One region of the Ruminobacter sp. RM87 genome, then DNA from elsewhere that is predicted to be linked to it. Evidence: predicted binding sites of a transcription regulator. Region 1 holds the regulator's gene; each other region holds the start of a gene.

Region 1 (11,131 bases):
GACATCATTCTTGCTGAGAGCACCTGTCTCAACGGAACCTCAACATTTGATGAAGCGGTCTCCGCTGCAGACAAGACCTTAAAAATTAAAGATTTTTACATGGCTCTTGATATATTCCGCTGCAGATTAAACGGAATCAAACCTCTGCCTCAGCAGGTAAAAAAAGAGAATGGTTCCATTGAACTTATTCAAGACAGCACGTTTGAATCAGTTATCAGACCTCAGAATCTTGATCCTTTGGAAATACGCATCAGTGAAAACAACCGTGATAAACTAACCCATCTGCAGATTTGGAAAAACAAACTGCTGGATCTGAGTCTGCGTAACAGGCTTTTAAATCTGCGTTTTGAAAAAGGTGCATGTCAGATCCTTATCAGTTCTCTGGCTGACTTCGAGGACAGAATATTCTGTAATGAGAAATTCACCTTAAATACCCTGTCCGAATCAATGATTAAAGAGTACGAACAGAATAACCGTACACTGACTGACACATTGAGTCAGCTGGTCAAAGAAGATGAGAAGAGCGGAAATCTGCACATTCCTGTCTCTGACGAAATTACTCTGAACAAAGAACTGCAGAAACTTTACAGGGAATCCCAGACATCAATGGAGGAGAACGGGGCCAATTCGTTCTTTTTAACCATGGGACTGCTAAAGTGGTACGAATCTGATACTTCGTCATCACCTAAATACGCTCCTATCCTGATGATTCCTGTGGATATAAGCAGAAAAAACAGCCGTTCTCCATTTGAACTTACCGGCAGAGAGGAAGAAACCATCATCAATCATACCTTGCTGGAAATGCTCAGGCAGACTTTCGAAATTGAAATTCCTTCACTGGATCCTCTTCCAAAGGATGATAACGGAGTGGATGTTAAAAAGATTCTGGCGATTTTCAGAAAAGCCATTATGCAGATGCACAGATGGGATATAGAAGAAAGAGCAGGCATCGGTAACTTTTCTTTCAGAAAATTCGTTATGTGGCAGGATCTGGTTGCAAACGAAGAATTTTTCAAAAAGAACGACCTGTTCAACGCTCTGTGCAATGGTACCGTTGCCGGGGAAAAATTCACCGCCCCTAAAGATATTGAAAAACCGATCGACGAACGCTTCTCGTTTGGTCAGCTGTGCCAGCCAATAATGGCTGACACAAGCCAGCTTGACGCCTTATGGCAGGCCTCCTCAGGTCGAAGTTTTGTGTTACAGGGACCTCCTGGAACAGGTAAATCACAAACTATTACCAACATAATAGCCGATGCTCTGGCAAAGAAGAAAAAAGTTCTGTTTGTTGCTGAAAAAATGGCAGCATTAAGTGTTGTTTACCGACGTTTATCAAAGCTCGGACTGGCTCCGTACTGTCTGGAACTGCATTCCAATACTCAGAGAAAAAGCGTGGTTCTTAACAGACTGAGCGAAGGTCTTCCTCAGATGCCTAAGGAAAATCTGAACGATTTTTCCCTGCTTTGCAAAACACTTAACAATCAGAGAAATGAAATACAGAATGAGATATCATCACTTCACGAAAAAAAGTGTGCGAACCTGAGCGTCTATGATGCCATGTGCATTTCCGCCAAGGCTCAGGATGTATCTCCTCTGAACATAGGCGAGGAATTTCTCAGAAACACTACGGCAGAAAATGTTCAGCAGGTCAATATGTCTCTCAGAGAACTGGCTCTTCTGAGTCAGAGCGGTGACAATTTTGCAGAAAATCCTCTGCACCTGTCCCGTCTTTCCGTAATCCCAGAATCTGAACTTAACCTTTCTGCTGATAAATTCAAACAGGATGAAACAAAAGCCCTTTCTTCTTTGGAAGCTTCTGAAAATATACTTGGTATCCGACACGACGGCATGGATGTTTTCCGACAGGTATCAGTTATAGAACAAATCAGTCATTTGCTTTGTACTCCTGATATCAGCAGAGAAATTCTAACTTCTGAATCTGTAAGTGAAATATCCTCTCAGGTTTCAGAAACGGTTAAATGTTTAAAAAAGCAGAAACAGCTGGCTTCCGATCTCGGTAAAAATGCGAGGGATGTTCTGTCCGTAGATATTCACAGTCTCCTCAAAGAGTGGGAACTTGATGAACAGAAATTCTTCATTTCAAGATTTTTCTCTCACAAAAACAGTATATCCACACTGCAGAAAACACTCGGAGCTGATGTAAAGGTTACATCAGATAATTTCAAGGAACTGGCGGAAAAAGCTGAGGAATTCAGTCAGCTTGAAAAAAGCATAGGTACACAGGTGACTTCTCTTAACAACGCCTGCCCTAAACTCGCCAAAATGTTCAGCACCGCTCCTGAAAAAGCAGAAACATGTACGGAAAATACCATAAAAGTAACTGAAGGCCTGAAACAGCTTGAAAATGAACTTAACGGATGCCGGATAACTGACAATATAAATACTTATCTGAAAAAATCGGAAAACAGTATTGAATATTTAAATCTCCAGCTTTCAGAAATCCTTACATCCTTAACAGCATTTACAGAAAACCTGCATAATGTTTTCGATTATTTCAAGGTATCAGCCCATGATTATCCTGTTGAAACTGAAAATATCGGCAGATGTGCTCTTGCAATGATTGAAAATAAAGCAAACCTCAGAGAATGGATTGATCTGAACATTCGTCTTGAAAAAATAGCCGATAACGGATTTACTCAGCTATCCGAAGATATACGACATGGCAGAATAAAGTCAACCGTGGGTGACCATTATGCTGATCTGGTACTTGCAAAAACAATATGCAACTACTACCTGAACCACGATTCTACTTTGGCTGGATTCAAAGGAATTCTGTTCTCAGACAAGATGACTCAGCTTAATGAAAACACCTCTAAATTCAGAGAAGGCTGTAAGAACTCGCTTCTGACAGCAATGGAACACTATAGAAAAAATGCAGATAATAATGAAAATTTATCGGAAGAGAAAACCTTCCTTAACAGAGCCATTAAAAATCACGGTCGCAAACTCAGTATTCGTTCCATTTTTGACAATATAAATAATCTCCTTCCTGAAATGTGTCCATGCATGCTGATGAGTCCTTTATCAGTTGCCCAGTACCTTTCACCTGAAAAATATCAGTTTGACCTCATTATTTTTGATGAAGCCTCACAGCTCCCTACATCAGAGGCTGTAGGAGCCATTGCCAGAGGCAGACAGCTGATTGTTGTAGGAGATCCTAAACAGATGCCTCCGACAGATTTCTTCTCGGCAAAACAGACAGACATACCTGATGAACTTGAAGATCTGGAAAGCGTTCTTGATGACTGCATGGCTCTTGGTATGCCTGTTACGACACTTAACTGGCACTACCGCAGCTCTCATGAAAGCTTAATAGCGTTCAGCAACATCATGTATTATGAAAACAAGCTGTGCACATTCCCTTCACCTGATGATCAGATGTCAAAAATCACCTATGTTGAAGTTAACGGTTTATACGATCGCGGAGGGTCCGGCAGAAACAAGGAAGAAAGCAAAAAAACCATTGAATATCTGGCCAATTTCCTCAGTGATGATAAGAATCTCAACACCTCTATCGGTCTGCTTACCTTTAACAGCAGGCAGCAGGCTCAGCTTGAAGATGATCTGGAAAAACTCTACAGAGAAAAGCCGGAGCTTGAAAACAGGGCTCTCCAGCTGCCTGAACCAATTTTTATTAAAAATCTGGAAAACGTTCAGGGTGATGAAAGAGACATCATTGTATTTTCCATAGGTTTCGGTAAAGACAGCAGTGGAAGAATTACCATGAATTTCGGTCCGCTTAACAGAGCTGGCGGAGAAAGACGACTTAACGTAGCCATCACCAGAGCCAAGAAGGAGATGGTGGTATTCTCCTCTCTGGATCCTGATTTAATGCACCTTACAAATCTTTCTTCTGAAGGAGTAAGAGGACTTAAATCATTCCTTACCTATGCAAAAAAAGGATACAAGTATCTTCCTAATCAACAGAATATGCATGCATGTAAGAATGACAGACTGATTGAAGTTCTCGCTTCCCGACTTAAAGAACACGGATATGACAGCACCACCAGTCTGGGTACCTCAAACTTCAAAATTGATCTTGCAATCAAAGATCCTTCAGACAGCAACAGATATATTGCATGCATTATGAGTGACGGCTATGGCTTCTCTTCTGAATACGCCATTGCCGATAAGTGTTGCGGACAGCCATCCGTACTGAAAGGTCTGGGATGGAAAGTCATTCGCATATGGAGTTGCGAATGGTATAAAAACCCAGATGTCGTTTTGGAAAAAATATTGAACGACCTTAAGGATATAACCGGAAACAAAACTGTCTAATATTCAAATTAATTAACTGAGTATCATGCAATACTCAGTTAATTTCCAATCTTTTTACAGTTTTTGGTAAAATGGTGCAATGAGGATATTCAGTTCAGTATTCTCAAAATGTTTCGTTTACGGAAAGGAGATACCAATCCTTTCTCCTGCGGTTTGATAAGGGAAGTTTACAATGTCACTTACAAGCTTAACTCCATACGGCACTGTATCTGAATCATTATTGGAGCGAATCAGAAATATTAAAATTTTACTCAGTGATGTTGACGGTGTGTTATCTGACGGAAAAATATATATTTCAAATTCCGGTGAAGAAATAAAAAATTTCAACACCAAAGATGGTTTCGGTATTGTTGCCATACAGAAGCTTGGCGTCGGTTTCGGTGTGATTACAGGGCGCGAATCTGAAATTGTAAACATCAGAATGAAGTCACTTAAGGCAAGATACGTTTATCAGGGAATCACTGATAAAGTAGCAGCCCTGATGCAGATAATTAACGAATCTGGGGTATCAGCCGATGAAATTGCATACATAGGTGATGATGTGATAGACATAACCGTATTTAACCACTGTGGCATGTCATTCTGTCCAAGAGACGCTCATCCGATTGTTAAATCTGTTTCAGACTACATCTGTCATCTGGATGGTGGTAACGGAGCAGTAAGAGAGGTATGCGATCTTATATTAACGGCACGTGGCAGACTTGACAGTGTAGGAGCAAGTATTTGATATGTTACAGCGCCTGTTGAGGATTTTACCTCTTTTCATACTGCTCATCTGTTCATACTACTTTTATAACTGGGTAAGTGTTCAGGAACAGACAGAGAGAGATAAATTACTGGAAACACAGCCCGTATTCTTTGCCCGCCATGTTTCCACCAGCCAGTACAATTCCGATGGTATGCTTTACGGAAAAATTCAGGCAGAGGAAGCTGAATACTTTCAGGGACTGGATCAGACTAATTTTACCAGTCCTACAATAATCTACTCTCCTGCCCTTGATAAAAAAAACAAGGATCTGGGTAAACTGAGAACAAACAATGACAGTTTCTGGAAAATTGAAGCGGAAACAGGATCAATGACAGGATCAGCAGATACCATATTTCTCAGAGGAAACGTGGTTGCCAGTACCACTGGAACAGAAAGCATCATCAGGGAAATACGAACTTCATACCTGGAAATTGATCTTGGTACAGATGAGGTAAGAACACCTGAGCAGGTGGACATTATCGGAAACCAGTTTACTAATCACGGTAAAAAATTTAAAGGCCAGTTAGCCTCAAAATACTTTGAATTATCAGAGGATTGCCATGCAACATATAGCGGATTTACTCAAAATAAATAAATTCACCTTTGCCTGTCTGTCTTTCTGTATTGCAGGTATTATTAATATAGCCGAAGCAAAACAGAATGATTTCAAGGAAACCATTAGCATCGATTCAGGCAGACAGATAGCTGATCTGGGCTCAAACAAAATAACTTTTATGGATGATGTTGAAATTAAACAGGGGACTATCCGCATCACTGCAGATAAAGTTGAAATCATACGTAATGAAAAAGGCCAGATAAAGAGTGCTACCGCTTTTGGTAAACCTGCCGTCTTTTCACAAATTCTGGATAACGGCAAGCCTGTCACTGCTAAAAGTACTACAATTGCCTACTATCCTGAAAGACAAACAGTTGAACTTAAACAGAAAGCATCAATAGAACAGGGATCATCCAAAATTACCAGCGATACCATTACATACAATATCGCTAAAGAAAGAATAGAAGCTTCATCAGATGATTCATCCGGTAAAAAGGGAAATCGTGTGACCACTGTATTCATTCCTGAAGAATTAAAAGCTCAGATAGATGAAAACAAAGCAGAAAAAAAGTAATAAAGAGTAATTTAAATGAGTACACTAAGAGCAGAACATCTCTTCAAGCAATTTAAGTCTAGGGTTGTAGTTAATGACGTTTCCCTCAGTATAAAGAACGGGGAAATCGTCGGTCTTTTAGGTCCAAACGGAGCCGGAAAAACCACATCATTCTACATGATTGTCGGAATTATCAAAGCTGATAACGGTCATGTATTTATTGACGATCAGGAAATTACTCACAAACCGATGGATCAGCGAGCAAGTTACGGTCTGGGTTATCTTCCTCAGGAAGCATCCATATGGCGTCGTCTGACAGTTCGTGAAAATCTGATGGGTGCACTGGAACTTAACAAAAAAATCCGTACCAAAAACGACAGATACGCAAGAATGGAACATCTGCTTCAGGAATTCAGAATAGAGCACATTGCCAACAATACAGGCATGAGCCTTTCCGGTGGTGAACGCAGACGAGTGGAAATCGCCAGAGCCCTGGCCTCGGATCCTCAGTTCATTTTACTGGACGAACCTTTCGCAGGTGTTGACCCCATCAGTGTAGGTGAAATTAAGGGGATCATTGAACAGTTGCGCGGTCGTGGAATCGGTGTTCTTATCACAGACCACAATGTTCGTGAAACTTTGGACGTATGTGAACGAGCCTATATTGTAAATCAGGGAAATATGATTGCCTACGGTAAACCTGAAGAAATTCTTAACAACGAACTTGTTAAAAAAGTTTATCTGGGTAATGACTTTTCAATATAGGTCGATTCTTTAATATCAAATCCATGAAAACAGCCTGTTCCGGCTGTTTTGCATTTTTACATAGTCTTTCTCTGACTTGATGGAGGGATATTAAGAGATTCCCTATACTTGGCAACTGTTCTTCGAGCTACCTGTATTCCATCTTCCTCAAGAATTTTTGACAGCTGACTGTCAGATAAAGGTTTTTTCTGATTTTCCTCACTGATAAGCTTTTTAATCTTGGCTCTTATTGCTGTTGAGGAAATTTCATCACACCTGTCAGTGGAGTTTACGTGACTGCTGAAAAAGTACTTGAGCTCAAATGTTCCTCTGGGAGTGTGTATGTATTTTTCAGTTGTAACTCTGGATATGGTGGATTCATGAAGATTGGTTTCGACAGCTATATCATTAAGAACCAGAGGTTTCATAAACTGTTCACCGCGCTCAAAGAAATCCTGCTGATGCAAGACAATACACGAAGCCACCCTGTACAGAGTCTCATTTCTCTTGTTGACACTCTGTATGAAAGAATGAGCTTCCTGCATGTGATTTCGGATATACTGACTTTCCTTGGGGTTTTTCACATTACTGCACAACTGACAGTATGTTTCGTTCAACCTGATCTTCGGAATTGAATTAGGATTCAGTTCTGCTATCCAAACTCCATCCTTCTTGTGAACGGACACATCAGGAATAACATACTCACTCTTTTCCTGCGGAATACAGTTACCTGGTCTTGGCTCAAGTTTTGTGATAATCTCTATTGCCTCTTTGAGAAGATAACTGTTCTTTTCCTTGATTTCCAGATTCTTGGCCAGCGTACGGAAATCTTTTCTACCCAGCAGTTCAAGATAATCACTTACTATTTTTCTGGCAAGAACGACATTATCATCATCACCGAACTGATTAAGCTGTATAAGCAGAGATTCCTGAAGATTGCGGGAAGCTATTCCCACCGGATCAAAATGCTGAACAATACAGAGCACTCTTTCTGCATCATCAATTGTGACCTCAGGAAATTCAGGCTTTACAGCCAAAAGAATATCATCAAGACTTTCAGTAAGGTATCCTGACTCATTGATTCCGTCAATAATAGCCTCAGCAATCAGATGATCCATATCATTCATCGGCGTTAGATTGAGCTGCCAGTTCAGATGTTCTGCCAAACCATAGGCTGTTGCCCCCTGAAAGTCTTCCAAATCATCACTGTCAGTATTACGCGTCCTTCCAGAGGAAACACCGGCGTTATATGACTCCTGCCAAAAATCTACGTCACTCTGGCTGTTATCCGATACTGAATCAGAATCATCACGGGCAATGGAAGAATCACTGCTGTCATCCCCTTTTAAAGGAGAATACTCATTGTCCCGGCTTCCTTCAGCATAGGGAGCATTATCCAGTGAAACTGTTGGATCGTTATTGAACGGGGTAATATCATCATTACTGTTTTCCAGTCTATATTCCTGTTCCCTAATTTCATCCAGTGAGGCAATATTGCTGTTATCATTGTCACTTTCATCCATTTCAAGAAAAGGATTCTTATCCAAATTTTCCTGAATCTCATGCTGAAGCTCAATGGTTGACAGCTGCAATAATCTTATTGCCTGCTGCAACTGTGGAGTCATTGTCAGAGTCTGAACATTGACTTGATTTAAATTTAATCCGGCTTTCATAAAACACCTGATACAAGCTTTACAAATCCATGGCTTCCACGGTTTAATAACTACAACTTAATTATTTCATTTCTGTTTTCTGCTTGACAGAAAAAACCAGCATGCAACATTTACATCAAATTGGATTTAGTTTTGATTATCTTTTGGGAAAGGCTGGAAATATTATAATTATTGCTTATGTACAAAATATGCATTTTATGCATGATCCATACCTTATTGTCCCTGTTTTGATTTTATAGTTTTTATTCTCATGAGGCAAATAACTTTTCTTAAATTTAATATTTTTAAAAATCTTTGCAATACTTCCAGCTCTATCTTTAAATTCATCAATTTACAGATATGTACAGAAAAAAATTACCTGATAAAAAGTCTCACGACATAATAGTCTGCGGCAAAATGCAGCTTTTCAGAAAAAAGACAATAAATAGATACAATGCAAAAACCATCTAACTGTTGATAATTTACACAATTTCCAAAGGGATTAGTTTATTTTTTCTACAAACTTTATTCAAAAGATAGTTTCTAGTCACTTTTCCATAATTTATTGCTAGCTTATATTAAAAATCGAATATAGAATGAAATTAAGTAGAGAGAAGAAAAAACTTGTTTTTACTTAATCTGGCCACCTGACATAACACACAGAAGAGAGATAGGCTGTGGCTTAGATGTCATTCCATTGTGGCTCGTATTCTTTATGTAATCTATCCTATTATTAAGGAGTGTGCCTATGCAGATTACTATCGTTGGTCATCACGTTGAAGTAACCGATGCTCTTCGTGATTATGTTAATAGCAAGATGGATCACCTTAAGAGACTCGAAGACTACGTTAAGTCAATTCATGTTACCCTTAGTATCGAAAATCAGCAGCTTCACAAGGCTGCAGCTAAGGTTACTGTAACCGGCAACGATCTCTTTGCAGAATCAATTGAAGAAACCATGTATGCTTCTATTGATGCCTTAGCTGACAAACTTGAACGTCAGTTGGTTAAGTATAAAGAAAAACTTACCCAATAATTTAAGATGTCTCATTTTTTGAGTGAATTACTAGAAAAGGACAGTGTGTTAAGCCCTGTCCTTTGTTATAGTAAGAAAAAAACATTTGAAGTTATTTCCACCGCAGCCAGTAAAAAGGTTGGGATCCCGACTATCAATCTATTGAAACTTCTTAATGATCGCGAAGATTTAGGCAGCACATACATAGGCAATGGTTTTGTTATGCCACACGCAGTCATTCCAGACGATGCAAAAGAAACGGCAATCCTGCTAATCCTTGATAAACCTATATGCTACAACCTGGAAGAAAACACTTTTGCTGACGTTTTTCTGGCTTTTTTCCTTCACGAAAAAACAGCTGCTGAGCACGCTGAAGAGCTTGAGCTAATCTGCAAGGATCTTGGTGACTCTATTAAAATCAAACAGCTTCGTTTTATCAAAAATATTTCAACACAGGTTCATGTTTCCTTACTGCGCCATTTTGATTCAGCATTGAATGATGAAAAAAGTGAAAAAGATTAATTGTCATACCGTATAAAACAGGAACCGGAGTCCACAACAGAACTCCGGTTCCTCATTTATCGTGTAGTAATATTCACTTATTCAGCTGATTCAAGAGAAACCTTGATCTTAGCCATCGTAGCCTTCTCCAGCTGACGCACTCTCTCAAGAGAAACACCAAGCTCCTCAGACAGTTCACTCAAAGTAGCCTTTTCACTGTCCAGCCAACGTCTCTTGATAATGTGATAAGACCTGTCATCAAGCTTGCCTAAAACTTCATTCAGGCGCAACATCATTGCTCGGTTTGAATCAGAAGTTTCATAATTCAGACTGAAATCTGAAGATGTATCAACAAGATAATTTGCAGGAACGTTTTCTTCCTCTGCATCACCGTCTGTAGTATACCCATCATAAGCGACATCATTAGAATTAAGACGTACTTCCATTTCATTTACATCGTTGGCAGTTACCCCCAGCTCGTCAGCAACCTTTGCTGTATCGGTCATATTCAGCCAACCTATCGATTTCTTCGTAGCCTGACGCAGCTTGAAAAACAGCTTTCTCTGAGCCTTTGTGGTAGCAACTTTAACAAGACGCCAATTTTTAATTACGTAATCATGAATTTCAGCCTTAATCCAGTGGACAGCAAAAGCGGCCAGACGTACTCCCTGAGAAACGTCAAAACGCTTCACAGCTTTCATCAATCCCACTGTTCCTTCCTGAATTAAGTCAGCAAGTGGCAATCCGTAACCGGTATAACCTCTGGCAATACTAACTACAAATCTTAAATGTGCAAGAACAAGCTTTCTGGCTGATTCTATATTACCACTTGAGTGAAAATCAGCAGCAAGATCGTGTTCTTCCTCTGCTGTAAGTAAAGGAATAGCATTTACTGCACGAATATAACCATCGATGTTACTGCTAGGAACTAACATCATAGAATTCGGATTCAGCGTCATTTTACAATATCCCTTCATTAAAATTCTTTATCTTCAACCACCTGTTGGCCTTCTATATCAAAAGCCCCAGACCGAAATGGTATATTACACTTTAAAACATAAAT
Region 2 (11,131 bases), on a different contig from region 1:
TTGAAGGTTATGACAATACTGAAGAGGTTTATCAGCTCGCCCAAAGATATAATGTAGAAATGCCTATATGCGAAGAAATATACAAAGTTTTGTATGAAGGTAAATCCGCGAAAGATGCTACCGCAACTCTGCTGTCACGAACTCAGAAGTCAGAATAGACTTTTATAATAATCTGATTGTCTGTTGGCGAATATCTAAAGATAAAGAACCATTTTATAAGGACTCTATAAGTTAGACATACCTACCGGAGTCGCGAAAATGGTCCTTTTTCATAACTACATAATCATACTTATGTATTATTTTGCGTATGTTTCGTCAGTGACTTCGTGGTCTGTCACATCGATAACTTCTTTAATCATGCCGGGGAATGCCTGTTTCAGGTTGGCTTCAATTCCCTCTGACAGTGTGATATTCACCATACTGCACCCTTTACATCCTCCTTCAAAACTGACTTTGACTACTCCGTCTTCGGAGGCACTGATCAGCTTTGCGACTCCACCGTGTGCGGCAAGACTCGGATTGACAGTGGTTCTGAAGAACAGTTCTAACCTGTCATAGAGTGAGGCATTTTCGTCAAGCATTGATTTCTTTAGGTTAGGGGCTTTGAATGTAAGAGTACTTTTATTCTCACTGTTTGTTTTAAAGTCTATGACGGCACCTTCAAGGTAAGGCTGACTTGATACGTCAATAACCACATCAAAACCGTTGTAATTAAAAATGTCATCAGATCCTGTCACGGAGTTCTTGGGACAGTATAGAATTCCGCACTCTACTCCAGGAGTTCCCGGATTGGAAACGAATACTCTGATTTTTGTTTCTGGGGCCTGAGTTTTAAGGAGCTGAACAAAATATTCTTCAGCTTTTGGGGTAATTTTAATCATGTGGATCACCTGTCCGTATTATGGAAAATATTGTCTAGCAATACCGTAAGTAAATACATGCAAGATACCCAATCACATTATTTATGTCAAGATCGGGGACCAGACCGTATCAAATGTTAAATTTTAATGACTTGGTACTGAAAAAATAAATCCAGTGGAAAGATATAGATGTTGATAGAGAATGATTTTGTAATGTTTTCACTGATAAATCAATAGCGGAAAAAATAATCATTTCGCAAAGCATAAATTTTTACAATTTTTTGATTTATTTTTATAGACTAATTTGTTTAAATCTCTTAAAATCAGACATGTTTATTTAAATCTTCTTAAATAATTGGAGTAACCATAAAAATGGCAAAGTTTGATAAGTCAGTATTAGAAAAGTACGGCATTACCGGTACTACTGAAGTTCTTTACAATCCTTCATATGAAGTTTTATTCAACGAAGAAACTAAGGAATCTTTAGAAGGTTTTGATAAGGGTCAGGAAACCGAGCTCGGTGCTGTTAACGTAATGACCGGTGTATATACCGGCCGTTCACCAAAGGATAAGTTCATCGTTGATGACGAAAACTCTCACGATACCGTATGGTGGACTTCTGACGAATACAAGAACGACAACCACAGAGCATCTAAGGAAGCTTGGGTTGCTGTTAAGGATTTAGCAAAGAAGGAACTTTCTAACAAGAAGTTATACGTTGTTGATGGTTTCTGTGGTGCTAACAAAGACACTCGTATGAAGGTTCGCTTCATCGTTGAAGTAGCTTGGCAGGCTCATTTCGTAACCAACATGTTCCTCCGTCCTCAGTCAGAAGCTGATTTCGAACAGGAACCAGATTTTATCGTTTACAACGCATCAAAGGCAAAGGTTACCAACTACAAGGAATTAGGTCTTAATTCTGAAACTGCAGTAGTATTCAACGTAACCACCAAGGAACAGGTTATTTTAAATACCTGGTACGGCGGCGAAATGAAGAAGGGTATGTTCTCTATGATGAACTACTACCTCCCATTAAAGGGTATCGCTTCAATGCACTGCTCTGCTAACACCGATATGAACGGTGAAAACACCGCTATTTTCTTCGGTCTGTCAGGTACTGGTAAGACCACCCTTTCTACCGATCCAAAGCGTAAGCTCATCGGTGATGACGAACATGGTTGGGATGACAATGGTGTATTCAACTTCGAAGGTGGTTGCTACGCAAAGGTTATCAACTTAGATGCTGAATCTGAACCAGATATCTACAATGCAATTCGTCGTGACGCTCTTCTCGAAAACGTAACTGTAGATGCTAACGGTAAGATCGACTTCACTGATAAGTCTGTAACTGAAAACACCCGTGTTTCTTACCCAATTTATCACATCAAGAACATTCAGCGCCCAATTTCTGCTGGTCCAGCTGCTAAGCAGGTTATCTTCTTATCTGCTGATGCTTTCGGTGTTCTTCCTCCAGTATCTATCCTTGATAAGGATCAGACTCAGTACTACTTCTTATCAGGCTTTACTGCTAAGTTAGCAGGTACCGAACGTGGTATTACTGAACCTACCCCAACCTTCTCTGCATGTTTTGGTCAGGCATTCCTTGAATTACACCCAACCAAGTATGCTGAAGAACTTGTTAAGCACATGGAAAAGAGCGGTGCTAAGGCATACCTCGTTAACACTGGTTGGAATGGTACCGGTAAGCGTATTTCTATTCGTGATACTCGTGGTATCATCGATGCTATCCTTGATCACTCAATCGATCAGGCTGAAACCAAGACCATTCCATTATTCAACTTCGTAGTTCCTACCAAGTTAAACGGTGTTGACACCAACATCCTTGACCCACGTAACACCTACGCAAGCGCTTCTGAATGGGAAGTTAAGGCTAAGGATCTTGCTCAGCGTTTCATCAACAACTTCAAGAAGTATGAAACCAACGAAGCTGGTAAGGCTCTTGTTAAGGCTGGTCCACAGCTTTAATATGCTGTCTGAATACAGTTATTAACTGTTAATTATGAAAACCATGCTGACTTCAGCATGGTTTTTTCTTTGGAGGGTATTATGGCTTTTAAGTTTGTTACACCAGAGGGACATCAGCTAATTAAAAAAGAGTTTGATGAAATTTGGGAAAATATTCGTCCTAAAGTTGTGGAAAAACTGGCATGGGCTGCATCACTTGGAGATCGTAGTGAAAATGCTGATTATCAGTATAATAAACAGTTATTGCGTCAGATTGACAGACGGGTAAAGTTTTTGACTGATACCTTAAAGAATACTGAGATATTGGATCGCAGTGCTGATGGTATTAGAGATAATAAGGTCTATTTTGGTGCATATGTTGAAATTGAAAATGATGATGGTGAAATTTTGCATGTGCATATTGTCAATACAGCTGAAGTATATGGCAGAAAAGGGTTTATTTCGTACGAAAGTCCAATCGCCAGAGGTATATTGAATAAAACCATCGATGACGATGCTGATGTTATTACTCCTAAGGGAAAGGTAACATGGTATATCAATAAAATTTCGTATACTCCGGAAGAATGGTTTGGACCTATTGATAAACCTCAGTTTAATTTCTCAGGAGATCATGAATATGCTCCGGTTGAAATTTTAAGTGATGAAGAACTTAAGAAAATTAAGGATGAATATCTTAAGACGCTAGTTAAATAGTTTGTATATTCTCTAAAGGATCATTTATTAAAAGACGCTATTTTCTGGTTCTAATAGCGTCTTTTCTGTCAGTTGTAGTATTTGTCCAGAAACAGCTGTAGCTGTTCATTGAAATCAGATGTCTGGGTAATGAAGGGGGCATGGGAGCTCTGTTCGAATACTATGGTATGACTGTTTTCCTTGGTGCTCCAGATACTTTTAGTTGATGCAGGGCATAACCTATCCTTCAGACCGTACATATGAAGAGACGGACAGCTTATTCGTGATATGTTATTACGCAAATCCTCGTCCATCAGAGTTTTCAGTCCTGCCTGTAATTCATAGTACGAAGGTGCTGGAACTTCTGATATAAGCTGTTTGATAATTCTGATATCTTCTCTCATTCTTTCTGAACCCATTGCCTGCAGACTTAGAAATTTATCTATAACCGCCTGACAGTTGTTTTGAGAAATAAGTGATGAGAATTTTTTTAGTAATTTTGCATCTGTTCCGGGCCATCCGGTTTCAGGTTCTGAAGTGAATCTTGGTGAGCATGAAACTGTTACAAGAGCCTTGATGTGTTTTGAATTTGTTATACAGAACTTCTGAGCAAGTATCCCTCCGAGAGACCAGCCAAGAAGTGCACAGTTTTCAGGAATTGTTTCTTCTAATGAGTTTACAATACCATCACATCTGTTTGCAGGAATACAGTTATTAATTCCATAACCTGGCATATCAATAAGAACAATTCTGTATTTTGATTTCAGAGATTCGACAATAGGGTAGAACACTTTACTGCAAATACCCCAGCCATGGATCATGGCTATGGTTTTATGATTATCTGAACCAATCACTTCTGTCTGTAGTTTCATGATGGTACCCTCCGATTTAAGTCATACTTATATTGTATGTTATTTATCTAATAAATTGGGCAATATTTGTGGAGTTTGTCGGACGACATCATGTAAATTAAATACTACATGTCCGTTTTGTCGGCTGTTTTAAAGAGTGCAGAAACTCTATCAGAACTTTATGATACTTCGTGATTATTAAAATAATTTGAGTGTTGGCAAAGATGTTGCATAAATGATCTCATGAGTTACTTAGTAATTTGGAGATCTGTATGAAGAATATTTTAAGAACAGGAATTCTTTCCTCATCAATACTGGGTTCGACAGTTGCTTTTGCAGAAGAAGCTGCACCGGAAGTGTCGAGTTCTGATAATGGATTTATAATGATATGTACCGCTCTGGTAATATTGATGTCTTTGCCGGGCATCGGTTTGTTTTACGGCGGTCTGGTAAGAGCCAAGAACATGTTGTCCATACTGGTACAGTCCGTTGTGATTTTTGCTGTAATTTTTGTACTGTGGACAATTTATGGTTATACGTTTGCTTTCGGAACAAACTCAAGTGGATTTTTAAACTATTTCATGGGCAATCTGGACAAGTTTCTCATGCTTGGCGTTACTCCTGATACAGCAACAGGTTCCTTATCAGATTTTACTTTCTTTTCATTCCAAGGTGCCTTCGCGGCAATCAGTTCGTGTCTGATAATAGGTGCTTTAGCAGAAAGAATCAAGTTCAGTGCACTACTGTTTGTAATAGCGTTCTGGTTTACTTTCTCATACATCCCTTTATGCCACATGGTGTGGGGCGGTGGATATATTGATTCAGCCTGGCATGCATATGACTTTGCTGGCGGTACCGTGGTTCATATCAATGCCTCTATCTGTGCTCTCGTCGGTGCGTTTTTCCTGGGCAAGCGTATAGGTTTCGGTCGTGAAAACATGACTCCACACAGCCTTGTTATGACCATGATTGGTGCTTCATTACTGTGGGTAGGCTGGTTTGGATTCAATGCAGGTTCAGAATTAACTGCCGACGGTACTTCTGCTCTGGCTTTTGCAAATACCTGTGTAGCCCCGGCCGCTGCAACACTTTCATGGCTTGCTGCTGAATGGGTTCTTTTAGGAAAGCCTTCACTGCTTGGTGCATGTTCTGGTGCGATAGCCGGTCTGGTTGCAATTACTCCAGCATGTGCTTTCGTTGGTGTGGGTGGTGCACTGATAATTGGGGCTGTTGCAGGTGTTATCTGCCTGTGGTCAGTTCACGTTCTTAAGAGAATGTTAAGAGTGGATGATGCTCTTGATGTATTCGGTGTTCATGGTATCGGTGGTATAACCGGAGCCCTTCTGTCAGGTGTTTTCTGTGCCCCTGCTCTTGGTGGCGTGGGTTATCATGAAGGATGGGAAACAATGCTCGGTCAATTCACAGGTCAATTCGCTTCTGTTGTTATATCAATTGTATGGTGCGGTGTAGCTTCTATCGCTGCCTTCTATATTGCCGGTAAGCTGTTTGGCGGATTAAGAGTTCCAATGGATGAGGAACGTGAAGGCTTAGATTTAACAAGCCATGGTGAAAGAGCTTACAATCTGATGTAAGTATCAACCTTGAAAGAAAAGGGAGAAAGTTTTCTCCCTTTTTTTTGTCTGCAATTGAATCGATGCAGGAAAAATGTAATTACAGATTATCGTGCTGTAATCATGCATTATGCAATGGAATGAGGCATGTTTAATTACCATGCACTGTTTTGCAATTTAGTGATGCTGATGTTTTTTGGCTTCTTTTATTATTTCAATAACATCGTCGTGTTCGAATGTGTAGGTTTTACGGCAGTAATGACATTCTGTTGTTATATGTCCATCCTGCTGAAGAATTGATGCCAATTCATCCGGGTTGAGGTGGGAAAGCATTTCTTTATAATGTTCCCGTGAACAGTTGCACTTGAATGATACAGATTTTTCTCTATCAGGGTAAAGTGTTACAGATTCCTGATTGTATAGTCTGTAAAGTATTTCTCTGTTGTTAAGAGAAAGAATTTCTGCCATGGTTGTTGTGTCTGTAAGAACAGAAACATGTTCAAAATCTTCCTTTTGTTTTGTCGGATTCTTTGTTGGAAGTGCCTGAATAATGATTCCTGCTGCTCTGCCTGAGTTGTTGGCATCACTGTATATCCATATTTTTGTTGGAACCTGCACAGATTGAGTAAAATAGTCTTCAAGACATTCAGCCAGCGAATTCTTGGAAATATCAATAATTCCTTTGTATGGATTGCCGACTTTCGGCATGATATCAATCGTCATGATTGAATCCCGAGTCAGCAGCTGGTTAAACGGAGTATTTTCATCAATCTTGCTGTCAAAAGAAGCCAGACCTCTGGTTTCGTTTCTTTCATTACTGTTTAATACGGCATATTTGAAATATTTTCCTCCGCCTCTTACCTGAAGCATGATTTCACCTTCAAATTTAAGTTTTGAGGCCATGAGGCATACCGCAACCTGCATTTCTGCAAGCAGATTCTGTATGCACTTTGGATAGGAATGTCCTTCAAGAAGTCCTTTTATGGCGTTGTTTGTCTGAACAATATCTCCGTGCAGGTCATAGTCATTGAATTCAAATGAAAGAATTTTATCAAAACTGCTAAGAGCACTCTTTTGATTCAGCTCAGTAATTGTTTTGCTGAATTCTTCGTTTTTATCTTGTAATGTTGTCATGTCTGTCTCCTAGGCAATACGGGGTAATGTTTTATAAATCTGACTGATGCTTGAAATTTAACAGCTCTCTTCTCTGTTTTTTATCCGGCTTGTTTTCAGGATGAGGGGCAAACAGAACCTGCATACGGTGTTCTTCTGCCTGCTTTTCGCGACGGGAGATGCTTTCAGGTGTTTCCTCATACAGAGTTCTGGCTATAGCTGCTTTCTGTCTCTGATCACTCAGACCGAGGACAGTAATCTCGATTTTATTGAATCCCTGCCATAGCTCAATTTTGGCTCCGACTTCCACAATTCGCCCTGGTTTGGTGCGGTAGTTATTGTAGTGAACTTTTCCACCCTCTATCATGTCTTTAGCTATAGACCTTGTTTTGTAGAACCTGGCAGCCCAAAGCCATTTATCTAGGCGAATGCCTTTGTCTGTATCAGAGTTTTCAGTGTTAGCCATAATTCTCTTTTAGTGATTTATATAAAAAAACATCAAAAAAAATTGTTAAACATTTTACAAATTTAAAGCAATTTCGTACGATTATAGGATGTATGAATTTAATGTGGGGTGGAGTTTGTTATGATTTCTATAGAAACGCTAAAAAAACGTTTTTTTGAGAAAAAACAAAGCAAAGACTCATCAGCTGAAAATGCTCATACCAACGTGAATTCCTCAACTAAAAGCCCACAGCATCTTGACAGATATTATACAAAAATTTCTGCGTATTTGTTTTATCTTTTGACATTTGTAGTCTGCTATGAGGCAGCTGTCTTTTTTTGGCATAAAATTCCATATAAAAGTCCTGCATTAGCAGGTCTTACGCCTCAGGAGTTAAAGAAAATTCAATCTCCAGGAAACAGTGTAAAGTTGAGCAATTACAGTCTTTTTGGTGTAGAACCGGCAAATCAGCCTGTTCAGCAGAACAAGTCTCCAGCTGCCACGCGTTCAAAACTTGACGTAAAAATTACAGGTATTTCATACAGTTCAGACCCTAAGAGAGGGGCTGTGGTGTTTGTGATGAAGGGGATTGAAAATGTATATTCGGTAGGTGAAAAAATCGAAGGTACAAATGCCGTTATCTCTCAGATAAAACCACAGGAAATAGTTATCAATAATGCCGGTGTGGAAGAGGTTATCAAGTTACCTGAAGATATCTTCGTATCTGCGCCTTCCGAATCATCTCAGGCAAAGGATTCAAAAAAGAATCAGACATCAAAAATTGATAAAGGTGAGTTACAGACGGTTCGTACGGAATTACTCAGTAATCCTGGAAATCTATTCAATTACATAAATATTTCTCCAGCCCAGAAAGATGGAAAGATTATAGGGTATGAACTTAATCCTGGCAGTGAAGGGAAGTTGTTTATAGACGCAGGTTTAAAAGCAGGGGACATTGCTGTGGAAATTAATGGTAAGGACCTTACTGACAGTGCTCAGGCCATGGCTGTGATGGGGGAGTTGCAGAACATGACCCAGATAAATATAGTTGTAGATCGTAACGGCTCAAAAGAAACAATCGTTTTAGACATTCAGTAAACGGTGAATAATAATGAAAATCAACAGTCTCAAAAAATCTTGTTGTGCAGTGGCTCTTTCTCTGGCATTGTTTGGATATGGTTCAGTTCTCAATGCCGCGGAATTTTCAGCAAGTTTTAAGGGTACTGATATTAATGAATTTATCAGTACGGTAGGAAAAAATCTCAATAAAAATTTTATAGTTGATCCTGCCGTGCGTGGAAAAATCAATGTACGCAGTTACGATTTGCTGAACGAGGAAGAGTATTATCAGTTCTTTTTAAGCGTGCTTGAGGTTTACGGTTATGCCGTAGTTGAAACAGATCACAACGTGTACAAAGTCGTCAGATCCGCCGTGGCTAAAACAGCCGGTGTTCCAGTGAGCGAGTCAGGAGGAATCGGTGATGAGATGATCACTAGAGTTGTTCCTGTAAGAAATGTGAGTGTAAGGGAACTGGCCCCGCTGTTAAGAGGACTTATCGATAATCAGGGGGCCGGTAACGTCGTTCATTATGAACCGTCTAATGTTCTGCTTATTACCGGCAGGGCTCAGGTGGTAAACAGGCTTGCCGACATTGTTAACAGAGTTGATAAGGCCGGTAATCAGGAGGTAGAGATTGTTAAGCTTGAACATGCCTCAGCCAATGAAGTTGTACGTGTTGTAAACTCCATTATCAAAGAAGACGCATCAAAATCAGCAACGTCAGCACTTCTTACGCCGAAGATGGTTGCTGATGAAAGAACAAATTCTGTAGTGGTTTCCGGTGAACCGAGAGCTCGTGAAAGGGTTATTAAAATCATTAATAAGCTTGACATGGATCAGGCATCATCAGGAAATACCAGGGTATTCTATTTAAGATATGCCAAGGCCGCTGAGGTTATTGAAACACTTAATGGCGTGAGCAAGTCAATAACCGGAAACGACGGGGCATCAAACGGAACATCCTCAGGTGCCAAGATAAATATTTACAGCAACGAAGCTACAAATTCGATTATAGTTAATGCTGAACCCAATTATATAAAAGAAATTGAAAACATCATTAGAAAGCTCGATATTAAAAGGGCTCAGGTCCTGGTTGAAGCGATAATTGTGGAAATCAGCGACAGCACAAGTGCTTCACTTGGTATTCAGTGGGGTAACACCTCCGGAGGAATGGTTCAGTTCACGGGAAGTCAGGTTCCGGTGTCCAATCTTGTTACAACTTCCGGAATTTCTTCATTGGCAAAGCTTAATGGCGGCGGTATCGGTTTTTACAGCGGAAACTGGTTTGGTCTGCTGTCCATGGTACAGGCCGATTCACGTAATGATGTTCTGTCCACGCCTAGTATCATAACCATGGATAATGAAGAAGCTGAATTTAATGTCGGTCAGGAAGTTCCTGTTAAAACAGGTACACAGACAAGTACTTCCGATACATCCGTAAGATATGACACTATTGAAAGAAAGACAGTTGGTACAAAACTCAAATTTACTCCGCAAATCAATGAAGGAGACAGTGTAATGCTGACTCTTGAACAGGAAGTTTCAAGTGTTAACAGCAGCAGTGCCAAAGATGAAAATGGGGCAACTTTTGATGTAAGAACCATTAAGAATTCAGTACTTGTAAAGAGCGGTGATACTGTTGTTCTTGGCGGATTGATGAATAATCAGACCGTTGAGAGTGTAACCAAGGTTCCGTTTTTGGGAGATATTCCTATTTTGGGAGAATTGTTTAAGTATACCTCCAGTTCGTATGAAAAGAGAAATCTGATGGTATTTCTTCGTCCTATTATTTTGCGTGAAGATGGTGATTACGCTGAACTTTCTGCGGCAAAGTATTCCATGTTCAGAAATGAACAGCTTCAGCGCAACAAACGGGGGCTGAGACTTTTGCCTATAACTTTATCAACACCTGTCATGCCTGAGCTTAATTCGACAATAGTCATAGCTCCTGATGTTATTCAGGTGGTAAACAGTAATGAACCTAAGTAATCAGCAAGATGGACGGAGCTGTGATAAATGTCTGATCTGAATGATATTGATACTGTAGATATTGAAAAGGTCGTTTCTGTTGAAAATGGCGGAGAGGAGCCTGTACAGGCTTCACCAGATCCGTTAAAGAGCATTATTTCCGCAGTTGAACCTGAAGCCGTTCCTGCCGATGAGCTGAGACTTCCGTTCCTTTTTGCCAGGGATAAAGGAGTTCTTCTGGCGTCAGATAACGGAAATGTTTATCTTTTCTTCAAGGAACAGCCTTCCATGGATGTGCTTCTCGAGGTAAGACGTTTTGCCGGAAGAAATTTCGGACTGAAGAAGCTGCCGGCTGAAGATTTTGACAATCTGCTGACTGACTTGTATCAGAATGATGATTCTGAAGCCCAAAGAATTGCCAGCAACATGGGTGATGACGTGGAGGATTTGAGCCTTTCAGACGATCTTAATAAAGCAGATCTTCTGGATAACAGTGAAAATTCACCGATGGTAAGGTTTATAAATGCCATGCTGGCGCAGGCCGTAAAGGAAGAAGCTTCAGATATTCATATTGAACCATATGAAAATAAGCTTGTTATAAGATT
Region 3 (11,131 bases), on a different contig from region 1:
TTTGATCTGCCAACAAAAGCTATTTCAATACCGGTATCATCCGGAAGCTTGGTAATGTCAGGTGCACTTGTAATAAAGTGTGTTTTCTGAAAATTTATCATTTGTCTGTTCTCTGTGGAGGTATGACAGCCAAAAGCTGTTAAGTTTTAGGTCTGTATTTCAAAATTTCATAAATATAATATGCCTGATAAGGAATAATAAGACTAACGCCTCCAATTAGGAAAAAAGGCATATAAATAGGGGGAATTTCAGGAAAACCAAAGAAATGACAGCATATACCAACGAGAAGGAAACAAATGCCTATCCCATACAATATTTTTGTCCAGAATGGTGCTTTTACTACAACTTTCAAAATATTCTGTCCATTAAATTATTTGTGAATATGAATTTGAATGATCAAACTTAAGCATTCAAATAATAAAATCTAATAACTACTGTACAATTTTACTCTATTTCCATGTACTTTGTAAAAAGTTGATAGAATTAGGAATAAGTTCAGATTGTGTATGAGGAAAACCGGCATCATGTATGATACCGGTTCTTGAGATTATTCAAGATTTAAATCTTTAAGCTTTCTTGTGAGAGTGTTTCTTCCCCAGCCGAGAAGTCTTGCCGCTTCCTGTTTATGATCGTGTGTGTAACGTAAGGCAGTGGTAATCAATGCTTTTTCAAATTCAGGCTGAGCTTCAGCAAGAATGTCGGTAGATCCCTCATGCAGTTTCTGACTGACCCAATCTTTTAGCAGATTCTGCCAGGACAGATCTAAAGGCAGTTTATTTGACATATCACCATATTGTTTTTCTGCTACACTGGAAGAATTATCTTCTTTTTTCTTTAATTCCTCAGGCAGGTCGTTAACAGAAATTTCTTTTCCTGATGCCATTACTGTCAGCCAACGACACACATTTTCAAGCTGTCTTACATTACCAGGCCAAGGAAAATTACATAAGTAATCTTCTGCATCGGGGGTAAGAATTTTTGTTTCTACATTTAATTCCTTTGCTGAAACATTTAAAAAACGTCGTGCAAGGCGAGGAATGTCCGTTTTTCTTTCCTTAAGTGGTGGGATATGTATGCGGATAACGTTGAGTCTGTAGAACAGATCTTCTCTGAATTTTCCTTCTGCTACCATTTTTTCAAGGTTTTGGTTGGTAGCTGCAATTATACGTACATCAACGGAAATGGAGCGATGGCCACCGATTCTGTAAAATTCTCCATTAGCCAAAACTCTCAGTAATCTAGTTTGAGCTTCAAGAGGCATGTCTCCGATTTCATCCAGAAATAGAGTACCACCATTAGCCTGTTCAAACCTTCCCTGATTTGAAACATTCGCTCCTGTAAAGGCTCCTTTTTCGTGACCAAACAGTTCTGATTCGATAAGTTCTTTTGGTATGGCGGCCATGTTCAATGCAATGAACGGTTTATTGGCTCTGATGCTGTGTTTGTGGAGCGCATGTGCGACTAATTCCTTGCCTGTACCGGACTGTCCATTGATTAGAACACTAATGGATGATTTAGAAAGACGTCCGATAGCCCTGAAAACTTCCTGCATTGCAGGTGATTCTCCGATAATTTCAGACTCAAGATTTTCATGAATCTCATCGTTAGATTCGATATTCATTTTTTCTTTGTAACTTGCTTCTGCCTTTTTGACAATATCAAGTACTTCGTCAATGTCGAAAGGTTTAGGCAGATATTCAAAAGAGCCGCTCTGATATGAATTTACAGCACTTGTGAGGTCACTGTGAGCAGTCGTAATAATGACTGGTATGTTGGGGTTTTGTTCATGAACAATTCTCAACATCTCCAGACCATCAATACCTGGCATACGGATATCTGAAATAATTACTTTAGGAGATGATGTCTTAAGAGCCTGTAATAGTTTCTCCCCATTTTCAAAGCATTGGCATACATATCCGTCCTGGGTGAGAGCTCGTTCCAAAACAAATCTGATTGAGCTGTCATCATCAACTATCCATACTTCCTTATTCATACTTACTCCTTTATTGGAATGTAAATTGTGAATTCTGTATAACCTTTCCAGCTATTACATTCAATTTTTCCGTTATGCTGATTAATTATATTTTGTGCTATGGCAAGTCCCAGGCCCGTACCTCCTTCCCGTCGTGTTACCAGAGGGTAGAATATTTTATCCTTTATGTCAGGAGGAATTCCAGGACCATTGTCGGATATTTTTATTACAAGAGCCAGTTTGACTATGGTATCGTATATGCTTACTCTGTATGCTGTTCTTGTCTTGAGAGTGATAATTCCGTTAGCCGTGTTATCTTCCTGCAGAGCTAATATTGCATTACATACAATGTTTATAAGTGTCTGCTCAATCTGTTCGGGATCAACAGAGAGTTCTGGAATGGAAGGATCGTAATCTCTAACTATTTTTATGTTTTCCGGCAAATTTACCTGCACAAGCTTACGGACTTTCTCAAGGATAACATGGATATTAGTCATTACATGAGGGGAAGCTTTCTGGGGGCCAAGGAGTCTATTGACAAGGTTTTTTAATCTGTCAGCCTGCTCAATAATGATAGAAGTGTATTCTTTGACATCGTTTTGTCCTTTGAATTGTCTTTCGAGCAGTTGAGCGGCTCCTCTTAGTCCTCCTAGAGGATTTTTGATTTCATGGGCAAGATCTCTGACAAGCTCTCTTGCTGCTTCCTGCTGAGAATACTGCTCTCTATCCTTGTTCATTCGACGTTGAAGTTCAACTTTTCTGAACTCAAGGAGAATATCACATTGAGGATTGTTGTCGGTTATGGGGGTTACTGTGACTTCGACTATGACAGGCGACGCTTCAATGACAAAGGTAACTTCGTAATCTGTGTATCCCATGTCTTTGGAATGACATGCGAGAAGTCTAGAAAAATCAAAATTGGTATAATCAAAAATTTCATCAAGTTTTCGTCCAAGAAACTTTTTTGGACTCATTCTGAATATCTGTTCGGTAGCATTGTTGGCGTACTTTACCTTAAGCTTATGATCCAGCATTATTACAGCCGTAAACATATTATCCAAGGCGCAAACTGCAATGTTACTATCTGTCATTGTTTTTAATTCTCACAAAATAAAAGCACCATAATAAAACATTGTTGCCTTATTATGGTGCCCATAAAGCAATTTGTAAGTTACTAATTTTTGGCAACGACACGTAATACGACAACATTGATCGGTTCTGATGCAATTATTTTGCCATCTTGAGTCTGAAGTTTCACCATTATGGTGTGTTCACCACGAGGAACACCTTCGACTTCTACGCGCTGAGTGTTAGATGAGGAGGCGTAAAGAGAATTGTCAATGAATACACGAATGGCATAATTTCCCTGTGGTTTAGGAGTTACGTTTGCAGAAACAACAATTGTGCCGTTGTTTGCTCTGATTTCTTCACCATTTGATGGAGAAGAAATACTAATGTTGTAATTTAAGTTCTGATTACCAAAATCAGCTCTGACTGGTGGTCTTTGAGGTGTGTAGCTAGTAGAACTGCTACTTTGCACAGATACGTTTCCAAGCTTAGGAGTCTGTACATTCACCATGGTTGCTTTTTTATTGCTGTTCTGAGGGTTGTCGCCATAGTGTGTAACACCATTACTGTCTACCCATTTGTAAACGTCTTCAGCCTGCACGCAGGAGATACCCAATAATACACATGAAAAAATGATAATCTTTGTTAAATTCATTTTTTTATCCTCTTCGGAGAAATACAATGACTGCTATTATTCTAAATTCGATTATGCAAAAAAAAAGAGCCGAAAAACAGCTCTTTTTTATAATTATTAAAATATTTTCAATTAATATCCAATATTCTTATATTAGAGTGAATAGTAAAGTTCAAATTCTGCTGGATGCGGAATCATGTGAAGTTTATTTACGTCGCCCTTTAAAAGCTGAATGTATGACTGAATGAATTCTTCAGAGAATACACCACCCTTGGTTAAGAACTCGCTATCCTGTTCAAGACTCTTAAGAGCTTCATCAAGAGAACCGCAAACCTGAGGAATCATTGCTTCTTCTTCTGGAGGAAGATCGTAAAGGTTCTTATCCATTGCTTCACCCGGATCAATGTGATTGATGATACCGTCGAGACCGGCCATTAACATGGCTGCGAAAGCGAGGTATGGATTTGCAGTACAGTCTGGGAATCTAACTTCGATTCTTACTGCCTTAGGGCTTGATACACATGGAATACGGATTGAGGCAGAACGGTTACGTGCTGAGTATGCAAGCATTACCGGAGCTTCGAAACCAGGAACAAGTCTCTTGTATGAGTTGGTTGAAGGATTGGTAAATGCGTTAAGAGCCTTTGCGTGCTTCTTAATACCGCCAATGTACCATAAAGCCATCTGAGAAAGACCGCCATAGAGGTCACCGGAGAAGAGGTTAACCATCTTGCCGTTTTCATCGTACTTACCGAGTGACTGGTGAACGTGCATACCTGAACCGTTATCACCTGCGATAGGCTTTGGCATGAAGGTTACGGTCTTACCAAATTCATTGGCAACGTTCCATACAACATATTTTTCAATAAGCACTTCATCAGCTTTCTTGGTAAGAGTATTGAAAACGGTTGCAATTTCATTCTGACCGCATGTAGCCACTTCATGGTGGTGAGCTTCAATCTTAAGACCAAGTTCTTCTAAGGTCTGACACATTGCAGATCTGATATCTTGAGAGGAATCTACAGGAGGAACAGGGAAGTAACCACCTTTAACGGCTGGACGATGTCCCTTGTTGCCGCCATCGTATTCAGTGGCTGAGTTCCATGCTGCTTCAGGATCATCGATTGATACCATGCAACCACTCATGTCTGTCTTGAAACGGATGTCTTCAAATATGAAAAATTCTGGTTCAGGTCCAAACAAGGCATAGTCGGCAATGCCGGAAGACTTAAGGTATTCTTCTGCTCTCTTTGCAATTGATCTTGGGTCGCGGTCATAGCCCTGCATTGTGGTAGGTTCAAGAATATCACAACGGATAAACATGGTCTTATCGGCATAGAATGGATCAATTAATGCAGTGTCGGCATCAGGCATGAGAATCATGTCTGATTCGTTAATTCCCTTCCAACCGCATATAGATGAACCGTCAAACATTTTACCGTCAGTAAAGAAATCTTCATCGATACATGAGGCAGGAATAGAGATGTGCTGTTCTTTACCTCTGGTGTCAGTGAAACGTAAGTCAACAAATCTTACGTTTTCTTCTTTAATTTTATTTAATACGTCAGCTACTGCCATTAAAAAATCCTCCAGTTAAGGAAAAAGTAAAATTATAAAAAAGTTCATAAGTACAAATGCGAGAAATGTGCCACATTTCACATTTGACTAGAAATATGTGTTTTATTTCACTTAAACGGCATTCCGTCCGTATTGTGAACCAAAATAAAGCACTTAATGAGTGCATTTGTAATAAGATGGAGCAATTTTAAACTCTCCTACAAATTAAGGCAAATGTACATAAGACTTTTTTTGTCATTGAAGATGCAAGAATGATGCATTGTTATCAGTAAAGTTACTGTTATCACTGTATTTTGGCGATTTTTACAGAAATATAAAAAAATTCAAATTATCTAGACAATTTTGTTTCTTGCAAAATAATGTGGTAAAAAAATATAATTAGCGAATAATATCGTGTGATACAAAGGATGAAGGATTTTTATATCAGTACATCCTAATTTCACAAACTGAAAAAAAGAAAAGCAACTGAGGTTTTTATGTTGGAAATATATAACTCACTTACTCACAAAAAGGAGAAGTTTGTTCCTTTATCTGAAAACAAAGTAAAAATGTATGTATGTGGGGTAACCGTATATGATTTGTGTCATATCGGCCATGGCAGAACTTTTGTTTGCTTTGATACTATTGTCAGATATCTTCGCTATTCCGGATATGACGTTACCTATGTTCGTAATGTTACTGACGTAGACGACAAGATTATTAAGAGAGCCAATGAAAATCACGAATCATGTGAAAGTCTTACAAACCGTCTTACTGAAGAAATGTATAAGGATTTCGAGGCTCTTCATATAAAGCGTCCAGATATAGAACCGAAGGCAACACACAATATTGATGTTATTATCGATATGGTGAGCAAACTCATTCAAAATGGTAATGCCTACGTTGCATCCAATGGCGATGTAATGTTTTCAATAGATTCATTCCCTCAGTATGGCAGATTATCTGGTCAGAATCTTGACGAATTACAGGCCGGTATCCGTGTGAATATTGAGGATGCAAAGAAGAATCCTTATGATTTTGTTCTGTGGAAAATGTCCAAGCCTGGCGAACCAATGTGGGATTCTCCTTGGGGGAAAGGTCGTCCTGGATGGCATATTGAGTGTTCTGCAATGAATTATAAGTATTTGGGTGAAGTATTTGATATTCATGGTGGTGGTTCAGATCTTATTTTCCCTCATCATGAAAATGAAATAGCCCAGAGTTGCTGTGCATTACATTCTGATTATGTGAAGTACTGGATGCATTCCGGTATGATGATGATCAATAAGGAAAAAATGTCCAAATCTTTGGGCAATTTCTTTACTATTCGTGAATTGTTAGAAAAATATGACGGTGAAGTTCTGCGTTATTTTCTTCTGAGCGCTCAATACAGAAGTCAATTAAATTATTCTGTGGATAACCTTGATCAGGCAAAGGCAGGTTTATCAAGATTGTATACAGCATTAAGAAATGTTGATGTACTGGAGCCTGATCATGATTCAGAATATCTTGTCCGCTTCAAGCAGGCTATGGATGATGATTTCAATACACCTCTTGCCTATGCCGTTTTGTTTGATCTAGCAAAAGAAATCAACACATTAAAGAGTTCTGACAAGGAAAAGGCAGGAAAACTTGCTGGTCTGCTGAAGGAACTCGGTGACGTACTTGGTTTATTGGCAATGGATCCTGAAGAATTCCTTAAGGGTGCTGTTGATAAGTCTGACGTTGATGTAGATTTAATAGAAGCTATCATCAAGGAACGTAATGACGCAAGAAAGGAAAAGAATTGGGCAGTTGCTGATGCTGCAAGAAAGAAACTTGCAGATATGGGGGTTGTAATAGAAGATGGCCCTAATGGCACAACCTGGAGAAAGAATTAAGTCTTAGTTATTTTTGCTAAAAACCATGTTACATACTATGCAACATGGTTTTTTTATGACTTGTTCTACATAAATATTTTTTTATTCTATGTTCTGAACCTGTTCTCTCATCTGCTCTATTTGGACCTTGAGCTCTATTGCACTGTTTGTTATCTCTGTATTGATTGACTTTGATGCAATGGTATTTGTTTCTCTATTAAATTCCTGCATTAAGAAATCGAGACGTTTGCCACAGATACCTCCTTGTTTGAGGATATGTTTAGCCTGTTCAATATGAGAACTTAGACGATTAAGCTCTTCAGCTATATCCATGCGCTGACATAGTAATATGATTTCCTGTTCCAAAAGACTGCCGTCAACTTTTACCTGATGCTGCTGAATAAAATCCTCGACCTTTGTCTTCTGCCATTCAACGATTTCTGGCATTCTGTTGATTATATTCTGTCTCATCAGTTCTATAGAATCCAAATGGCCGTTGAGGAATACGCTAATTTTATCTCCTTCCAAAGTTCTAGCTTCGTTCAGTTTCTTCATACATTCTTTAACAGCATTGATGACAAGTTCGTGAATAGAATCATTGCTGTTTGAGGTGTTGGCAATTACTCCCGGATACATAAGAATATCTAGAGCCGAGAAATTTATTGCGGCATTAGGATCTTTTGCCCTGTAGGCATTATTAATTTCACTGATTTTGGATGTTAATGCGGCAACAAGATTATTGTTGATTTCAAGTCCGTTACTTGCAACTTTAGGTGTCAGATTTATGGAAATTTCAAATTTACCTCTGTTAAAGAAATCTTTAAAACAGTTTCTGATTTCCATTTCATACAATTTAAGTTTTTCCGGAATCTTTACATTTATTTCCATATAGCGTGAATTAACGGTTCTGATATTAACTTCTGTTATATATTCATTGTTCTGGTCGGCATATGTAGCAAAACCGGTCATACTGTGTATCATGGTGATTCCTTATGTAAAATTATCAATCTCTATGATATTATACATTCTAATTCTGTGTGGTTAAAAGACAATATATCAACTTGACAGTGGTGTAAAAAATGAAGGATTACAAAAAGAATTTTATTGAATTAGCTCTTAAGAGAAATGTTTTGCGTTTTGGCAGCTTTACTTTGAAATCAGGAAGAATAAGTCCTTATTTTTTCAATGCCGGTTTGTTCTGCACTGGAGCTGATTTAGCTCAGCTCGGAGAGTATTATGCTGATGCCCTTCATGACAGTGGTGTTGATTTTGATGTTTTATTCGGACCGGCTTACAAAGGAATCCCTATTGTTGCTGCCACCTCTATTGCCTATTCAAGAAAGTATGGCAGTGAAGCTCCTTGGGTGTTTAACAGAAAGGAAGCTAAGGATCATGGTGAAGGTGGCAATCTTGTAGGTTCACCATTAACAGGCAATATTGTACTATTGGATGACGTGATTACTGCAGGTACAGCTATTCGTGAATCTATGCAGATTATTTCTGCGCAAAAGGATGCAAAGCTTGCAGGAGTTTTAATTGCTCTAGACCGTCAGGAAAAAGGTAAAACAGATTTAAGTGCAATTCAGGAAGTTGAAAGAGACTATAATACAAAGGTTTTCTCAATTATTACTTTGTCTGATCTCATTACCTATATTGCTCAGAATGATAATCTTAAGGAACATCTGGCTTCAGTTGAGGAGTATCGCAATACTTACGGCATTTAAATGTCTTGCCGGTTAGAAACGGCTTCATGTTCGAGAAAGGGGACTGACATAAAATCAGTCCCCTTTAGTTTTATATAAACGTAAAATGAATTACTTTTCGTTGATAACCGTAAAGGTTTGGAATGGAATACCAATGCCGGCACTTCTCAGCGCATTATATACTTTTTCATTAGTATCAAAGAAAACTCCCCAGTAATCAGAATTGTTTACCCATACACGACAGGTAAAATCAACTGAAGATGTGTTCAGAGCTCCTACAACCACTGTAATTCCTTTATCTTTTAAGATTCTTTCGTCAGCATTAAATACTGATTCCAAGGTTTCTTTTACTTTTTTAAGGTCAGAACCATATTCAACACCAAATACGAAGTCAACACGTCTGGTATCCATTCTTGAATAGTTCACAATACTACCAGAACTTACTGAACTGTTAGGAATGATAATAACCTTGTTGTCTCCTGTGATTAATGAAGTTGTAAAAATGGTGATCTCTTCAACAACACCCTGATGGCCTGCAACTTCAACAAATTCACCAACCTTGATAGGACGGAAAATCAGTAAAATTACACCAGCAGCAAAGTTTGACAGCGAACCCTGCAAGGACATGGCAACTGCAAAAGAAGCGGCACCGATAATGGCAACGAAAGAAGCTGTCTGTATACCAAGCTGACTTAAACATGCAGTAACAGCAAAGGCTATAACTGCATACTTAAGAATGTTGGAGATAAATTTTGAAATGGTTGGTTCTACTTTTGCTTTGTTCATTACTGAAAAGCATATTTTGGCTACAATTTTTGCCACAAGCCAGCCAATAACAAGAATTAAGATCGCAATGACGATATCAAGGCACACGTTAGTAATGACTTCCTGATGTTCCTGTATATAGCCGATAGGATCACTCCATAACTGTTTAGGAAGAATTTCAGTAACTGGTTTTGCCACATCTGCGGCTTCAGTAGTTGGTTCTGACATATATTTTAGTCCTCATTAAAAACATATAATTATAGAGTTACAGTTGAGTCTGCAACCCGAGTGATAATTTGATTATAAAAAATTTTAATGGATATACAATCCCTTAAAGCAAAAGAAAATAAACACCAATACAATTGATTAGGGGATTATCAATCGTTGTGATTTAATCCATTCATGTAAACAATACAGTGGTTAATAATGTGGTATCCCAACTCTTTTTTGGAGGTGTTAAGATAATTTACAGGATTACTATCTCTGCTATATATAGTAATACTGTTATTTTCACTGTTAAAACCTATTGATTTATCTGAAACGTCATTTGCAATAATCATGTCTGCGTTCTTTGTGCTAAGTTTTTTTAGAGCATTCTCTTCTATATTTTGGGTTTCGGCGGCAAAACCAATTACTAATTTAGGGCGTTTCTGATGATGACCTACAGTTGCCAGAATATCAGGGTTTTTTATCAGATCAACGGTCATTGAATCGGTGTCACTTGTTTTCTTTATTTTTTGGCATGCGATATTTTTACATCTGAAATCTGCAACGGCGGCAGATGATATGAATATATCGCAATCTTCAAGATTGTTTTCAACAGCGTCAAGCATTTCCTGAGCGCTAGTGATTTTTACAGTAGTTATTGACATAGGGGGGGCTAAATTGACCGGACCGCTAATGAGTACTACTTCTGCACCGAGATTTTTAGCTGCATCTGCAATGGCATATCCCATTTTTCCAGAACTGTAGTTTGAAATATATCTGACCGGATCGATGGCTTCTCTGGTAGGTCCGGCGGTAATAACCACCTTTTTCCCTAAAAGAGGTTTCTCGGATAGCAGTTTATTTAAAAAATCAACAATTTGTTCAGGTTCGGCCATTCTTCCTGGACCGGTTGCGCCACATGCCTGAAATCCGATTTCTGGGTTAATGACATTAAAACCATAGTTCACTAACGCTTTCAGATTGTCCTGAGTAATTGGATTTTTCCACATGTTTTCATTCATGGCAGGAGCAACAGTGATTGGACATGTTGCGGCAAGAACTATGGCAGTCAGAAGATCGTTTGCCATGCCTGCTCTCATCCTGGCTAAAGTGTTGGCAGTGGCGGGAGCAACGATAATGGCATCTGCTTTCGTTGCAAGTTCAATATGTTCTATGCCACTGTTACTTTGTGGCGCTAGAGTGTCAGACAAAACAGGATGTCCGCTCAAAGCCTGCATGGTAAGCTCAGTTATGAATGACTTTGCTGCTTCCGTCATTATAACCTGTACATCAGCTCCCTGTTTTTTTAGGGCTCTAACCAAATAGGCTGCCTTGTAGGCCGCAATTCCGCCGGTAATTCCGACAA

The links. Region 1 encodes sigma-54, which starts transcription at its own class of promoters, with help from an activator protein. Its sites were predicted from a motif close to TGGCACNGTTTTNGCTT; they were not measured.
Region 2: T489_RS0101180 (ammonium transporter) is a predicted target of sigma-54. The motif match lies at 4,586-4,602, and genes of this name have one in related genera.
Region 3: glnA (glutamate--ammonia ligase) is a predicted target of sigma-54. The motif match lies at 5,309-5,325, and genes of this name have one in related genera.

Annotation. Positions count from the first base shown of each region.
Region 1 covers NZ_JNKD01000045.1:11,783-22,913, forward strand. The annotation lists gene T489_RS0108965 (DUF4011 domain-containing protein) at 1-4,299, shown strand, start outside; gene kdsC (3-deoxy-manno-octulosonate-8-phosphatase KdsC) at 4,472-5,026, shown strand; gene lptC (LPS export ABC transporter periplasmic protein LptC) at 5,028-5,642, shown strand; gene lptA (lipopolysaccharide transport periplasmic protein LptA) at 5,608-6,177, shown strand; gene lptB (LPS export ABC transporter ATP-binding protein) at 6,193-6,921, shown strand; gene T489_RS0108990 (RNA polymerase factor sigma-54) at 6,978-8,573, opposite strand; gene hpf (ribosome hibernation-promoting factor, HPF/YfiA family) at 9,301-9,588, shown strand; gene T489_RS0109005 (PTS sugar transporter subunit IIA) at 9,607-10,089, shown strand; gene rpoH (RNA polymerase sigma factor RpoH) at 10,167-11,006, opposite strand.
Region 2 covers NZ_JNKD01000002.1:78,865-89,995, forward strand. The annotation lists gene gpsA (NAD(P)H-dependent glycerol-3-phosphate dehydrogenase) at 1-158, shown strand, start outside; gene T489_RS0101160 (NifU family protein) at 297-881, opposite strand; gene pckA (phosphoenolpyruvate carboxykinase (ATP)) at 1,233-2,846, shown strand; gene greB (transcription elongation factor GreB) at 2,928-3,539, shown strand; gene T489_RS0101175 (alpha/beta fold hydrolase) at 3,608-4,390, opposite strand; gene T489_RS0101180 (ammonium transporter) at 4,642-5,961, shown strand; gene T489_RS0101185 (Hsp33 family molecular chaperone HslO) at 6,118-7,074, opposite strand; gene hslR (ribosome-associated heat shock protein Hsp15) at 7,106-7,519, opposite strand; gene gspC (type II secretion system protein GspC) at 7,640-8,596, shown strand; gene gspD (type II secretion system secretin GspD) at 8,610-10,547, shown strand; gene gspE (type II secretion system ATPase GspE) at 10,575-11,131, shown strand, end outside.
Region 3 covers NZ_JNKD01000009.1:26,908-38,038, forward strand. The annotation lists gene yihA (ribosome biogenesis GTP-binding protein YihA/YsxC) at 1-101, opposite strand, end outside; gene glnG (nitrogen regulation protein NR(I)) at 548-1,993, opposite strand; gene glnL (nitrogen regulation protein NR(II)) at 1,996-3,063, opposite strand; gene T489_RS0103805 (DUF4124 domain-containing protein) at 3,147-3,656, opposite strand; gene glnA (glutamate--ammonia ligase) at 3,828-5,252, opposite strand; gene cysS (cysteine--tRNA ligase) at 5,729-7,111, shown strand; gene T489_RS0103820 (YicC/YloC family endoribonuclease) at 7,193-8,071, opposite strand; gene pyrE (orotate phosphoribosyltransferase) at 8,170-8,814, shown strand; gene T489_RS0103830 (mechanosensitive ion channel family protein) at 8,905-9,786, opposite strand; gene coaBC (bifunctional phosphopantothenoylcysteine decarboxylase/phosphopantothenate--cysteine ligase CoaBC) at 9,936-11,131, opposite strand, start outside.